DNA from 3 places in the Microbacterium sp. MTN4-26 genome. Region 2 is predicted to be linked to each of the others. Evidence: predicted binding sites of a transcription regulator. Region 2 holds the regulator's gene; each other region holds the start of a gene.

Region 1 (4,274 bases), on a different contig from region 2:
CGTGTGCGCCGCGTCGACGATCAGGGCGCCGGCGATCGCCAGGATGGCGCCGATCGATGCGGCGATCGTGACGCGAGGAAGCGGCAGGACGCCACGCGCGAGGACGACGGCGCCCCACACCATCGCCGCCGCGCCGAGAGGGAGCAGGGCGACGCCGATGGCTCGCGATGCGAGCGACGAGTCGTCGGCCGTGATCGCGCCCGCCGCGAGGGCGAGTTGGATGAGGCCGGCGCCCCACGCCGCGATCGCGGGAACCGTGACGGTCCACGCGATCGCGGGGGTGCGCCGACGAGCGTCGTGCGAGCTCGACATCTGTCCGGCTCAGGCGAGGCGGCCGCGAGCAGACGTGCTCCGGTCCGCGGCAAGGCCGACGCCGAGCAGCACGATGGCGCTCGCCAGGTGCAGGAAGTGGTCGAACGTGTTGAGGGCGAGGATGTTCGCCGCGGTTCCCACCAGGAAGAACCCGACGACGCCGAGCAGGAGGTAGACAGCTCCCACGGCGATGTTGATGCCCTTGGCCGCGGCCACGGACGACAGGCCGCCGATGAGGAGAACGGCTCCCACCGCGACGTGGACGATGTTGTGCAGCGGGTTCACCTCGAAGATGCCGAGGAGCAGCCCACCCTCGGTCGCGATGAATCCGACGCCGCCGGTGACGAGGAAACCGAGCAGACCTACGACGATGTAGACCGCGCCGAAGATCGAGGCGACGAGGCGGTTCGGTGACGATGACATGTGTAACCTCCTGAATCTGTGCAACGGGGTGTCGCACAGGTGATTCGCAGTATCGGCATTTTCGGATTGCCCGCGGGTGCCGATGTCCGCGGAAACTCCCGGGTCCGCTGCGTCGCGCGGGCCCGGAGCGAGCGGGTCAGCTGTCGCCGCGCATCTTCTCGTTGGCCTCGTTCTTCGCCTTCACCGAGTCGCGCTCTGCTTCGGCCTTCTTGACGTCGGATTCCGCGCGCATCTCGTCGAGCTTGTCGTCGATGCGGTCCCGGGTGTCTTCCCACGCTTCGCCGGCCTTGCGACCGGCGGTCTCCGCGGCATCCTTCGCGTCATCCATGAATCCCATGAGTCACTCCTCTTCTCGAAAGGCAACCGGGTCCCTGTCTGGGCCCGGTTGAGACGCTATTGCGCGCGTGCGGGCTTGGGGATGGGCTTGCGCGGGCTTCGGGCGACGGGTATCGCACACGGCGCATGCCAGATCCGGCTCAGGTGCGGACGATACGATCTCGTGTGGACGGGAGGTGTGCGGATGGGGCGCAACGCAGACGCGATCGCGGAAGGTGTCTCGATCGCCGACGCCGCGGCACGGCTCGCGGTGCGCAACCGCATCCTCGTCGACACGATCGCGCGCAACGAGCCCTTCGATCCCGAACGGGTCGCCCCTTTCGCCAGGGAGACGCTTCTGGCGCTCGCCGCCGAGCAGGAGGCCGCGGCCGACCTCACCCGCAAGCAGCGCAAGAAGGCGTGGGGGAAGTACTCCGATCCCGACGGCACGCACGACTACCGCGATCGGGACACCCGCAACCTTCGACGTCGACAGCGGCAGTACACCGGCGTCGCGAAGGTGCTGCGCGAGCGGGCCGACGACGCCGAGGCCGTCGCTGAACTCGTCGCCGGTGCACGCCAGGCCGCCTGGGGCGACGTCGAGTCGAATCTGCAGCGGCGGCTGGTCGTCGAGGGAGCACGTCCCGACCTCGAACCCGACTACGGGCAGATGCGGGCCGCACGCATGCAGGCTCTGCGTCTCGTCGATCTGCCGCGCCTGGCAGCCCACCGCCGTCGTATCGGCGACGTCACGGTCGGAGCGGTGGACGAACCGGAAGACGTCGCCGCCGCCATCGATTCGCCACCGACCGAATCGTGAGGTAGTCTGAACCTCGGCCTTCGCGCCGTTTCGCGCGGAGGTCCTGCGCCTCTAGCTCAATGGATAGAGCATCTGACTACGGATCAGAAGGTTGGGGGTTCGAGTCCCTCGAGGCGCGCACTGTGTTGAGACAGTGAGGAATCCCTCGCCCATCGGGCGGGGGATTTTCGCGTTTCCGGCGGCGGTCGGCCCGTATGGCACACGGGCGCGATGGCGTCCCGAGGTCGGCGCTGCCGGCTGATCCCGACCCTTTCGGCATGCTTGTCGTTCCGTTCGCCCAGGGCGATCGAAAGATCTGGCACTCGCAGGAGGAGAGTGCTAATCTGGGCTTACTTGAGTCAATGTGACTCAACTTGGACAAGACACTGTCGGATGGCCGCATCCGACCCGCTACGAAGGAGCAGAAATGGGAACCTACGACCCGTTCCGTGAGCTGGACCGCATGGCGTCGAGCCTCCTCGACGCGCGACGTGGACCCCGCCGCATGCCGATGGACCTCTATCGCGATGGCGACCACTACGTCCTGAACGCCGACCTCCCCGGCATCGACCCGGGCTCGGTCGACATCGACGTCGACGGCCAGCTGCTGACGATTCGCGCCGAGCGGACCCTCGCGTCGGGCGACGGCGTCAAGTGGATCACACGGGAGCGCGAGGCGGCGAGCTTCGTGCGGCAGCTGAACCTCGGACAGGGCATCGACACCGAACGCATCTCGGCGAGCTACGGCAACGGCGTGCTGTCGGTGACGATCCCGGTCAGCGAGAAGGCGAAGCCGCGCAAGATCGAGGTCGCGACCGAGGCCCAGCGCTCGGTGCTGCAGGCGCATGAGTCCCACTCCGCGGCATCCGCGGACGGACCGACGCCCGTCGAACAGTAGACCTCCCTCCGGCGACAGCCCCGACTCCACGAGCCGGGGCTGTCGCTCTGTCTCGGCGCGGAGCAGTCCGTGGGGCGTAGCCTGGAGCGATGAGCGCCTATGTCTCGGCGTTCGAGCTGTTCTCCATCGGAATAGGACCCTCGAGCTCCCACACCGTCGGCCCGATGCGCGCCGGGCGTGAGTTCGCCGTCCGCCTGCGCGAGAGCAAGCTTCTCGACCGGGTCACGGGGGTTACGTGCGCGCTCTACGGGTCCCTCGGGGCGACAGGAATCGGCCACGGCACTCCGGATGCGGTGGTGGCCGGGCTTTCCGGGCTCGATCCCGAGACGGCCGATCCGGGAGCGATCCGCGGGGCCTGGTCGAACCTGGCGGACGGGGACCGGATGCTCCTCGGCGGCATGAGACCGGTGCCCTTCGCCAAGGCGGACGTGAGCTTCGAACCTCGGACGCGCCTCCCGGAGCATCCGAACGCGATGACGCTCGTCGCGCGCGACGACGAGGGCGGCGTGCTGGCTGAGGAGACCTATTACTCCGTGGGCGGCGGTTTCATCCGGCGCGACGGCGAGGCTCCGAGGATCGAAGCGACTCCGTCACCGATCCGCTTCGATTCGGCGGAGGAGCTCCTCGCGATCTGCGACGAGCGCCACCTGACGATCGCCGAGGCTGCGCGCATGAACGAGACGGCGCTGCGCTCGGAGGCCGAGGTCGCGGCCGGCCTCGATCGCATCTGGGATGCGATGGCCGACTGTGTCACGGCGGGTCTGCACGCCGACGGCGTGCTGCCGGGCATGCTGAAGGTGAAGCGGCGCGCGAGCGTGATCCGAGCACAGCTCGAGGACACCACTGCGGCCGGTGGTCGCGAGTTGCCGGGAGAGTGGCTCGGCGCGTTCGCCCTGGCCGTGAACGAGGAGAACGCCGCCGGAGGCCGGGTCGTCACCGCGCCGACGAACGGTGCGGCCGGAATCCTGCCGGCGGTCGCGATGTACTGGTGGCGTTTCCTGGCCGACTCGGGACTCGGCGCCGGAAACGCCGTCACGCCCCACGGGGAACTGGTCGGCAGTGCCCTCTTGGGGTTCGGCACCGCGGGCGATGTCGCCGACGCGGGGGACGACGACGCCGTCGCGGACGCGAACCGCCGCCGTGGCATCCGCCGCTTCCTTCTCACGGCGACCGCTCTCGGGTCGCTCTTCAAGGCGAACGCGTCGATCTCGGGTGCCGAAGGCGGCTGTCAGGCCGAGGTCGGGTCGGCGTGCGCGATGGCGGCCGGCGGACTGACGGCGGTGATGGGCGGCACGAACCGCCAGATCGAGAACGCCGCGGAGATCGCGATGGAACACCACCTCGGCCTGACGTGCGATCCCGTCGGTGGGCTCGTGCAGATCCCCTGCATCGAGCGCAACGCGATTGCCGCATCCACCGCCGTCACCGCGGCGCGGCTGGCCCTGCGCGGGGACGGTTCGCACTTCGTGTCGCTCGATGCGGTCGTCGAGACGATGCGTCAGACCGGCATCGACATGTCCCACAAGT
Region 2 (4,274 bases):
GTCGCCCTTCGCGAGAGCCTGCACCAGCACGAGTCGAGGAGCGGCCGCGGGCACCGTCCGCCGGTGCGTGATGACGACGGCGACCCGCTGCGGCGAGGCCGCGGCGACCTCACCCGACAGCCATGCGCCGCGGCCGTCGCCGACGGTCACGGCCTCACCGACGCGCACCCGACGCACGACGGCGGCGTGATGCGCCTCGCGCCCCGTGAGCACGACCTCGTCACCGTCGAGCGCGGTGTCCCCGTCGACGACGAAGTGCAGCGGCATCGGTCAGCCGTTCCGGAGGCGGTCCCGCAGCCTCGCGAACAGGCCCTGGTGGAATTCCGCGAGCTTGGGCGCGGGCGCTTTCGTCCGCTTGGCGAAGTCCTCGATGAGCGCCCGCTCCTTGTGGTCCAGGCGGGTCGGGGTCACGACGTGCACTCCGACGCGGAGGTCGCCCCGCTGGCTGCCGCGCAACGGGGTGATGCCCCGCCCCTTGATGGTCAGGACATCGCCCGCCTGCACACCCGGCCGGATCTCCAGGTCGACCGTGCCGTCGAGTGACTCGATGGTCGTCGTCGTGCCGAGGACGGCATCGGGCATGGACACCTCCAACGTCGCCAGCAGGTCATCCCCCTCGCGGCTGAAGGTCTCGTGGTCCTTCACCGACACCTCGATGTAGAGGTCGCCGTTGGGGCCACCGGCCTGTCCCACCTCTCCCGAGCCGGGGAGCTGCAGCCGCAGGCCGGTCTCCACGCCCGCGGGGATGTCGAGGGACACGGTGCGACGTGCCCGAACCCGCCCCTGCCCCTGGCAGGTCGCGCACGGGTAGGGGATGGTCGTTCCGTAACCCTGGCACACCCGGCAGGGCGCGTTCGTCACGACATTGCCGAGCAGGCTCCGCACCTGCTGCTGGACGTGGCCCGAGCCGTGGCAGATGTCGCACGTGACCGGCTGCGTGTTCGGCTGGCAGCAGGAGCCGTCGCAGGTCTCGCACAGCACCGCTGTGTCGACCTCGATGTCGCGGTGGACGCCGAACACGACGTCGCCGAGATCGAGCGTGACGCGCACGAGCGCATCCTGTCCCCGCTCACGGCGGGAGCGGGGACGCGGACCCCGCGAGCCGCCGCCCCCGGCGGCACCGAAGAAGGTCTCGAAGATGTCGCCGAAGGAGCCGAATCCGGCGGCGCCACCACCGCCGAACGGCGAGTCGCCGCCCATGTCGTAGCGTGCTCGCTGATCGGGATCGCTCAGCACGTCGTACGCGTGCGTCACCGACTTGAACCGCTCGGCGGCGTCATCCCCTGGGTTCACGTCGGGGTGCAGCTCCCGCGCCAATCGCCGGTAGGCCTTCTTGATCTCGTCGGGGCTCGCGTCTCGCGAGACACCCAGCACTTCGTAGTGGTCAGCCACGTTCGCCTTCCCACCCGTGTCGCCACGGGATCGTCTGTGTTCGAGCGCCTCAGCGGGCGCCTTCGTCTTCTTCGAGCAGCCGCGACAGGTAGCGCGCCACCGCGCGCACCGATGCGAGGTTGCTCGGATAGTCCATGCGAGTCGGCCCGAGCACGCCGACACGCGCCCGGGCACCGGACGCGTCGTACTCGCCCGCGACGACCGACGCCTCCGCGAGACCGAAGGGCTCGTTCTCGCGTCCGATGCTCGCGGCGAGACCGTGCTCGTCGGCCACCATCTCCCCCATGAGGCGCATGAGCGTCACCTGCTCCTCGATCGCCTCGAGCAGCGGATAGATGCTTCCGCGGAAATCCGACTCGCGCCGTGCGAGATTGGCCGTTCCCGCCATCACGAGTCTGTCCTGCCGGAATTCGTCGAGTTCCTCCGCGACGATCATCGCGATCACGTCGATCACAGCGTCATCGGGCGAGCGGTGGTCGCCTCCAGCCGAAGCAAGGCGTTCGGCGATCGCGTGTGCACCGTCCCGGATGGGGCGGCCGACGATGAGATCGGCGATCGCCGCCCGTAGGCGCACGATCTCGTCCTCGGCGGGATCGCGCGGGAGGAAGACGAGCCGCTGCGACACGCGGCCGGTGTCGGTGACGATCACAACGAGCATGCGCCCCGCATCCAGCCCGACCAGCTCGATGTGGGACACATGCGCCTGGGCGAAGGAGGGATACTGCACGATGGCGACCTGGCCGGTCAGCTGGGTCAGCGCCCGGACCGTGCGCACCATGAGGTCGTCGAGATCTCCCGGCGCTTCGAGGAAGGCGGCGATGGCCGTCCGCTGCGCGGGCGAGAGCGGACGAACCTCGGCGAGGTGGTCGACGAAGACGCGATACCCCTTGTCGGTGGGTATCCGTCCGGACGAGGTGTGCGGTGCGGCGATGAGGTCCTCGTCCTCGAGCATCGCCATGTCGTTGCGGATCGTGGCCGCCGACACCCCGAAGGCGTGGCGCTCCACGATGGACTTGCTGCCGACCGGCTCGCGCGTCTCGACGTAGTCCTGCACGATCGCGCGGAGGACTTCCAGTCCGCGTGCGCTGACCATGGATCCTCCCGCATACGTGTCCGGCGTGCACTGGCACTCGTCTCGAGTGAGTGCCAATTCTATCGCGCCGACCGCCGGAGCGCGCGTCGGGCCCGCCCGTCAGTCCGTGAGGGCGCGCACGACGGCGTCGGCGAGCAGCCGGCCGCGAAGGGTGAGCACGATCGTGCCGCCGATCGCGCTGGCCCCATCGATCAGGCCGTCGGCGATGAGCCCCGGCACCGCGCCGCGTCGGTCGCGGGGCACGAGCGCGATCGGGAGCCCCTCGCGGATACGCGAACGCAGCAGCACGGTCTCGAGGTCCCGCGAGGAACGGTCCGGTCGCTCGCGCCCGGCCGCGGGAGACGAACCCTCGCTCAGCCGCGCGGCGTATGCGGCGGGGTGCTTGACGTTCCACCAGCGGAGGCCGCCGATGTGGCTGTGCGCGCCGGGCCCGAACCCCCACCAGTCCGTACCCCGCCAATAGGCGAGGTTGTGCTTCGACCGGTCGGATTCCCGCCGTGCCCAGTTGGAGACTTCATACCACTCCAGGCCCGCCGCGGCGAAGGCCGTCTCGGCGGCCTCGTACATGTCCGCCTGCAGGTCGTCGTCGGGTGCCGGCACCTCGCCGCGCCGGATCTGGCGCGCGAGCTTGGTGCCGTCCTCGATGATCAGGGCGTAGGCGGAGATGTGGTCCGGCTCCAGGGCGACCGCAGCGTCGACCGAGCGCGACCAATCCGAGAGGCTCTCCCCCGGCGCGCCGTAGATCAGGTCGATGCTCACCCCCAAACCCGCGGCGCGCGCGGCAGCCACGGCCTGGCCGACGTTCTCCGGTCGGTGCGTGCGATCGAGAGCGGCGAGCACGTGCGGGACCGCAGACTGCATGCCGATCGACATGCGGGTGACGCCGGCGTCGGCGAGCTCGTCGACGACGGCGGGGGTGACCGTGTCGGGATTGGCCTCCACGGTCACCTCCGCGCCGTTCGCGATCCCGAAGGTGTCTCGGATCCCCTCGAGCATGCGAGCGAGGTCGCCGGCAGGCAGGAGGGTCGGGGTCCCGCCGCCGAAGAACACCGTCGACGCCTCCCGCAACGGCCCGCGATGGGCCAGAACCCGTCCTGCGAGCCGCACCTCGTCCAAGAGCGTGTCGGCGTACGCGTCCTGCCGCGCACCGCGCAGCTCCCCGGCCGTATAGGTGTTGAAATCGCAGTATCCGCAGCGCACGCGACAGAACGGCACGTGCAGATACGCGCCGAAGGCGGCCGCGCCGCCGAGGACGAGATCATCGGGCAGCATCCCGTCCGCGGGAGCGGGATCACCGAGAGGCAGCGCAGCGCCCATCAGCGCGCTCGATCCGCACTCACGCGGGCGTCGTGTAGAGCGGCGAGATCGCCCGCAGATAGCGCGTGAAGAGTTCGCGACGCCGGCGGCGCGTCAGAGCGGGGATCAGTCGGTACAGCGTCGCGCGCGGCACATCGAAGGCGCGAACGGTGAACCAGACTTCGTCGTTGTCGTGCCATTCGATCATGAAGGATTCCTCGCCGCTGACGACCGAGCCGCCCACCGTGCCGAGGGCGAAGCCGATCCGTCGCGGCTCCTCCACCGCGAAGATCACCCGGAGTTCCGCGTCGACGCTCATGCCCGCGACTCGGCCGGCGAGCCGGATGGAGGTGCCCGCACCGACGAACGGGGTGCCGTCGGTGTCGAACCGCTGATCCGCCTCGGTGCGGCTGGGTGCGATCGGTGCGCCCTCGGCATCGAAGCTCACGCCCGAGTACATCGGCCCGGGCGCGGGGCGCACATCGCTGAGGGT
Region 3 (4,274 bases), on a different contig from region 2:
TCCGGCTCCTGCGTCGGAGTGGTCGACGGTGTCGAGGGCGAGGGCGTCGACGGGGTGGTCGGCGTCGGTGTCGATGTGGTCGGAGGCGTCGACGGCGTGGTCGTCGACCCGCCGGATCCGGACGAGCCGGTCGATCCGGTGGAGCCGCTGGACCCGGACGAACCGCTCGAGCCCGACGACCCGCTCGACCCCGTCGATCCGCTGGATCCCGAGGACTTCGGCGGCGCCGACTTCGACGGCGACGTGCGCCCCTGCGTGGCACTCGAGGAGGAGGACGATGACTTCGGTGTGGTGCGGGTGTTGTGCACCATCGGGTTGCTGCGCGGTGTGGTCCAGCCGCCGGTGTCCGCCTTCGGCCGGGGCGCGGCCTTGACCGCATCGGCAGCACCCGGTTCCTCACCGGCCGCCTCGGGCTCACTCGTCTCGCTGACCGCCTGCGAGGACGCGGTCAGCTCCATGCCGAGCCACTCGCTCAGCGACTGCTGGCTCGAGCCGGCGGCGAGGGTGCTGTTGCCGAGTCCGGTCGCGTTCGCGAGCACGAGGCCGCTCGCGAGCACGAGCGCGCCCGCTGCGGACGCCGCGATCGGGATCGCCCGAGACCGGCGAGCGGGAAGCGGCGTGGGTGCCTCGGCGACATCGGCCGCCTCGGCGACGGGGGCGTCGTCGACCAGTGCCGCGGCGGACCCGGCCGGCAGCAGGGCGAGACCCGCGCCGATCTCGGCGGCCGGTGCGATGGCCCGCGCTGCGCCGAGGGCGATCGAGGACTTCGGATCGGCATCGATCGCGATCGGACGGTCGAAGCGCTCGGAGAGCATCTGCGCGACGAGCGGGATGCGAGATGATCCGCCGACGAGCAGGATGCTCTCGACGTCGTCGGGAGTGAGACCGGCGGCTTCGAGCGTGTCTTCGAGCGTGTCGGCCGTGCGCTCCACCGACGGCGCGATCATGTCCTCGAACTCCGCACGGGTCAGGCGAACGCTCGCCGCGCCCGTGGGCAGGAGCACCGGGATCGTCACGTCGGAGTCGAACGAGAGCGCCTCCTTGGCGTCGACGCACTCCCGGCGCAGCTGCGACAGCGCCAGCCGCATGTCGGCGTCGTCGGACTGCAGGTCGGCTGCGGTCACGCCCGCAGCGCGGAGCACGTGGCGGAGCACCTCGTCGTCGAAGTCGGCGCCACCGAGGTCGTCGATTCCCGACGCGCTGCCGAGGGGCGCGAACCCGCCGTCGTCGGACTTGCGGAGGATGACGGAGTCGAACGTGCCGCCGCCGAGGTCGTAGACGGCGAGCGAGCGGCCCGGCTCCAGAACCCGGCCGGCTTCGTACTGCCGTGCGGCCGCTTCGGGTTCGGTGATCAGCGACACCTCGCCGACCTCGGCGCGGCCCAGCGCGGTGCGGATCAGGCCCAGCCGGTGGGAGCCCCACCCGGTCGGGTGGGTGAGCATGGTGCCCTCGGGTGACGAGCCCTCGCGCTCGACGACGGCCTCGATGACCGAGGCGACGGTGTGCGCATAGAGCTGCTCGGGCGGAAGAGTCCGCCCCGCCACCGACAGCGGAACGTCGTCGCCGATGCTGCGCTTGAACTCGCGCACGAGCCGCTCGGGCTGGCTGATGCCGCGTCGTTCGGCGGCGTCTCCGAAGAGCAGGCCGTCAGCGGTGACGAACACCGATGACGGAGCACTGTCGGTGCTGCGTCCGAGCGGAAAGCTTCGGGTGTCGAGTGTGGTGTCGGGAGCGGACCGTGCGGTCGCTGCCGCCGTCCTGCTCGTACCGACGTCGATACCCAGAAAATACGCCGTTGCCATGATCCCCCCACGGATCGGGCGCGAGCTGGCGAGAGCTCGTGATTACCCCAGTTGTTCCCAGTGTCCCAGTGCAGCAGACGAGGAGCGATCACGGTGGCGAACGCCGTCGTCTGCATCCGATGCCAGGTCACCCAGCTGACCCGGTCTCGGTGTTGTCATCGTACACACACATGAGGGGAGACGGCCAGGGCCGTGCTGATACGTGTCGATCGTAAATCTGGCACTCGCGTTGCAAGAGTGCCAGCGCTTCCCTAGACTTGCGTTAGCACTCTCACTCCGAGTTTGCTAACGAGTCTTGACGTCTCATAGGAAAGCAGAGGTAGACCCGTGTCGGTTTCCATCAAGCCGCTCGAGGACCGCATCGTCATCACGCAGGTCGAGGCCGAGCAGACCACGTCCAGCGGTCTGGTCATCCCCGACACCGCCAAGGAGAAGCCCCAGGAGGGCGAGGTCGTGGCGGTCGGTCCCGGTCGCATCGACGACAACGGCAACCGTGTCCCGGTCGACGTCGCCGTCGGCGACCGCGTGATCTACAGCAAGTACGGCGGTACCGAGGTCAAGTTCGGTGCCGATGAGTACCTCGTGCTGTCGGCGCGCGACGTTCTGGCGGTCGTCGTCCGCTGAGACACCCCGCTTGACGAAGGGCTCGGATGCTTCGGCATCCGAGCCCTTTTCGCTGCCGCAACCGGGCGCGGCAGGTCGGGACTACGATGAACCGGTGAACCTCGACGCGCCCGAGCCCCCCGGGGGAGCCGGCGACGCCGACGAGGCAGCACGAGACGCCCCCGACCTGGGGGAGACCGCGCTCGTGACCGCGGGCGTCGGCGTTCCGTCGTCCGCCGACGCAGGCGCCTCGCCGCCGGACGCCTCGCGAGAGCGAGCGTGGGGCGGCGTGTACACGTTCGTCGCGTACCTCCTGTGGGGGTTCCTGCCGCTGTACTTCCTCGCGCTCGCACCCACCGGGCCGTGGGAGGTCGTCGCGTGGCGCATCCTGCTGTCGCTGGTGTTCTGCGCGATGCTGCTGACCGTCACGCGCACGTGGCCTCGGCTGGTGGCGATCCTCCGGCAGCGACGTCTCGTCGGCTGGACGGTGGTGGCGGGCCTGCTCATCTACGTCAACTGGCAGGTGTTCCTCATCGCGACCCTGACCGGGCACGTGATCGAGACGAGTCTCGGATACTTCATCAATCCGATCCTGACCGTGCTCCTGGGCGTCCTCATCCTCCGGGAGCGGCTGCGTGTCACGCAGTGGATCGCGCTCGGTATCGCGGCCGCCGCGGTCGGGGTGATCGTGGCGGGCTACGGTGCGTTCCCGTGGATCGCACTGTCGCTGGCGACATCCTTCGGACTGTACGGGCTCGTCAAGAAGCAGATCGGCCCCTCCGTCGACGCGGTGAGCGGGCTCACGCTCGAATCGCTCTGGCTCACCCCGGTCGCCATCATCCAGCTCATCGCGGTGGGGGTGACGGCCGGTCTCACACTCGGCACGGCCGGAGCCGTGCATACCGTGCTGCTGCTTCTGGCCGGCGTGATGACGGCCACCCCTCTGCTGCTGTTCGCCGCGGGCGCGCGCCGGGTGCCGCTGACCGTCATCCGCCTCCTGCAGTTCGTGGCCCCCATCCTGCAGTTCACGATCGGGGTGTGGATCCTGCAGGAGCCCATGCCGCCGGAGCGCTGGATCGGCTTCGCACTGGTCTGGGTGGCGCTGGTGATCCTGTCGGCGGACTCCGTGTCGGCCGCTCGTCGATCGCGCCGCACGGTGTCGGACGTGGCCGACCTCACGTAGCGGAGCGCGTCACCGCACGAGGCGGGCGATGGCCTGCGAAGCCTCCGCGATCTTCTCCTCGGCCTCGGGCCCTCCGGCTCGCGCGGCGTCGACCACGCAGTGACGCAGGTGGTCGTCGAGCAGCCCCAGCGCCACGGTCTCCAGCGCGCTGGTCAGGGCGCTGATCTGCGTCAGGATGTCGATGCAGTAGCGCTCATCCTCGACCATCGTGCGGATGCCGCGCGCCTGCCCCTCGATCCGCTTCAGGCGATTGAGGTAGCGGGCCTTGTCGCTGATGTAGCCGTGGTGGGCGTGCGCCTCGGCGGTGTCGGTCATCGGGGCGGTGTCGGTCATCGGGACTCCTTCGGTGTCGGTGCGGTGGTGCGGAAACGGCGCAGCAGCAGGCTGTTGCCGACGACGAAGACGCTGGAGAAGGCCATCGCGGCGCCGGCGATCATCGGGTTCAGCAGCCCCAGGGCGGCGAGGGGGATCGCGGCGGTGTTGTAGGCGAACGCCCAGAACAGGTTCGTCTTGATCGTGCGCAGTGTCGCGCGCGACAGCCGCAGTGCATCGACCGCGGCGAGCAGGTCTCCGCGCACCAGCGTGAGGTCGGATGCGGCGATCGCGGCATCGGTGCCGGTGCCCATGGCGATGCCGAGGTCGGCCTGCGCGAGGGCGGCGGCGTCGTTGACCCCGTCGCCGACCAT

What was found. Region 2 encodes HrcA, which represses chaperone genes, less so after heat shock. Its sites were predicted from a motif close to TTNGCACTCGNNNNNNNCGAGTGCNAA; they were not measured.
Region 1: ACGG9C_RS05530 (Hsp20/alpha crystallin family protein) is a predicted target of HrcA. The motif match lies at 2,166-2,192, and genes of this name have one in related genera.
Region 3: groES (co-chaperone GroES) is a predicted target of HrcA. The motif match lies at 2,020-2,046, and genes of this name have one in related genera.

The regions. Positions count from the first base shown of each region.
Region 1 covers NZ_BTGO01000005.1:53,022-57,295, forward strand. The annotation lists gene ACGG9C_RS05505 (hypothetical protein) at 1-312, opposite strand, end outside; gene ACGG9C_RS05510 (DUF4383 domain-containing protein) at 322-735, opposite strand; gene ACGG9C_RS05515 (hypothetical protein) at 872-1,072, opposite strand; gene ACGG9C_RS05520 (asparagine synthase) at 1,256-1,870, shown strand; tRNA gene ACGG9C_RS05525 (tRNA-Arg) at 1,916-1,988, shown strand; gene ACGG9C_RS05530 (Hsp20/alpha crystallin family protein) at 2,277-2,747, shown strand; gene ACGG9C_RS05535 (L-serine ammonia-lyase, iron-sulfur-dependent, subunit alpha) at 2,837-4,274, shown strand, end outside.
Region 2 covers NZ_BTGO01000001.1:176,128-180,401, reverse strand. The annotation lists gene ACGG9C_RS00925 (16S rRNA (uracil(1498)-N(3))-methyltransferase) at 1-267, opposite strand, end outside; gene dnaJ (molecular chaperone DnaJ) at 271-1,392, opposite strand; gene hrcA (heat-inducible transcriptional repressor HrcA) at 1,442-2,485, opposite strand; gene hemW (radical SAM family heme chaperone HemW) at 2,585-3,802, opposite strand; gene ACGG9C_RS00905 (DUF1990 family protein) at 3,822-4,274, opposite strand, start outside.
Region 3 covers NZ_BTGO01000029.1:20,717-24,990, forward strand. The annotation lists gene ACGG9C_RS16555 (Hsp70 family protein) at 1-1,802, opposite strand, end outside; gene groES (co-chaperone GroES) at 2,130-2,426, shown strand; gene rarD (EamA family transporter RarD) at 2,695-3,588, shown strand; gene ACGG9C_RS16570 (metal-sensitive transcriptional regulator) at 3,598-3,921, opposite strand; gene ACGG9C_RS16575 (heavy metal translocating P-type ATPase) at 3,918-4,274, opposite strand, start outside.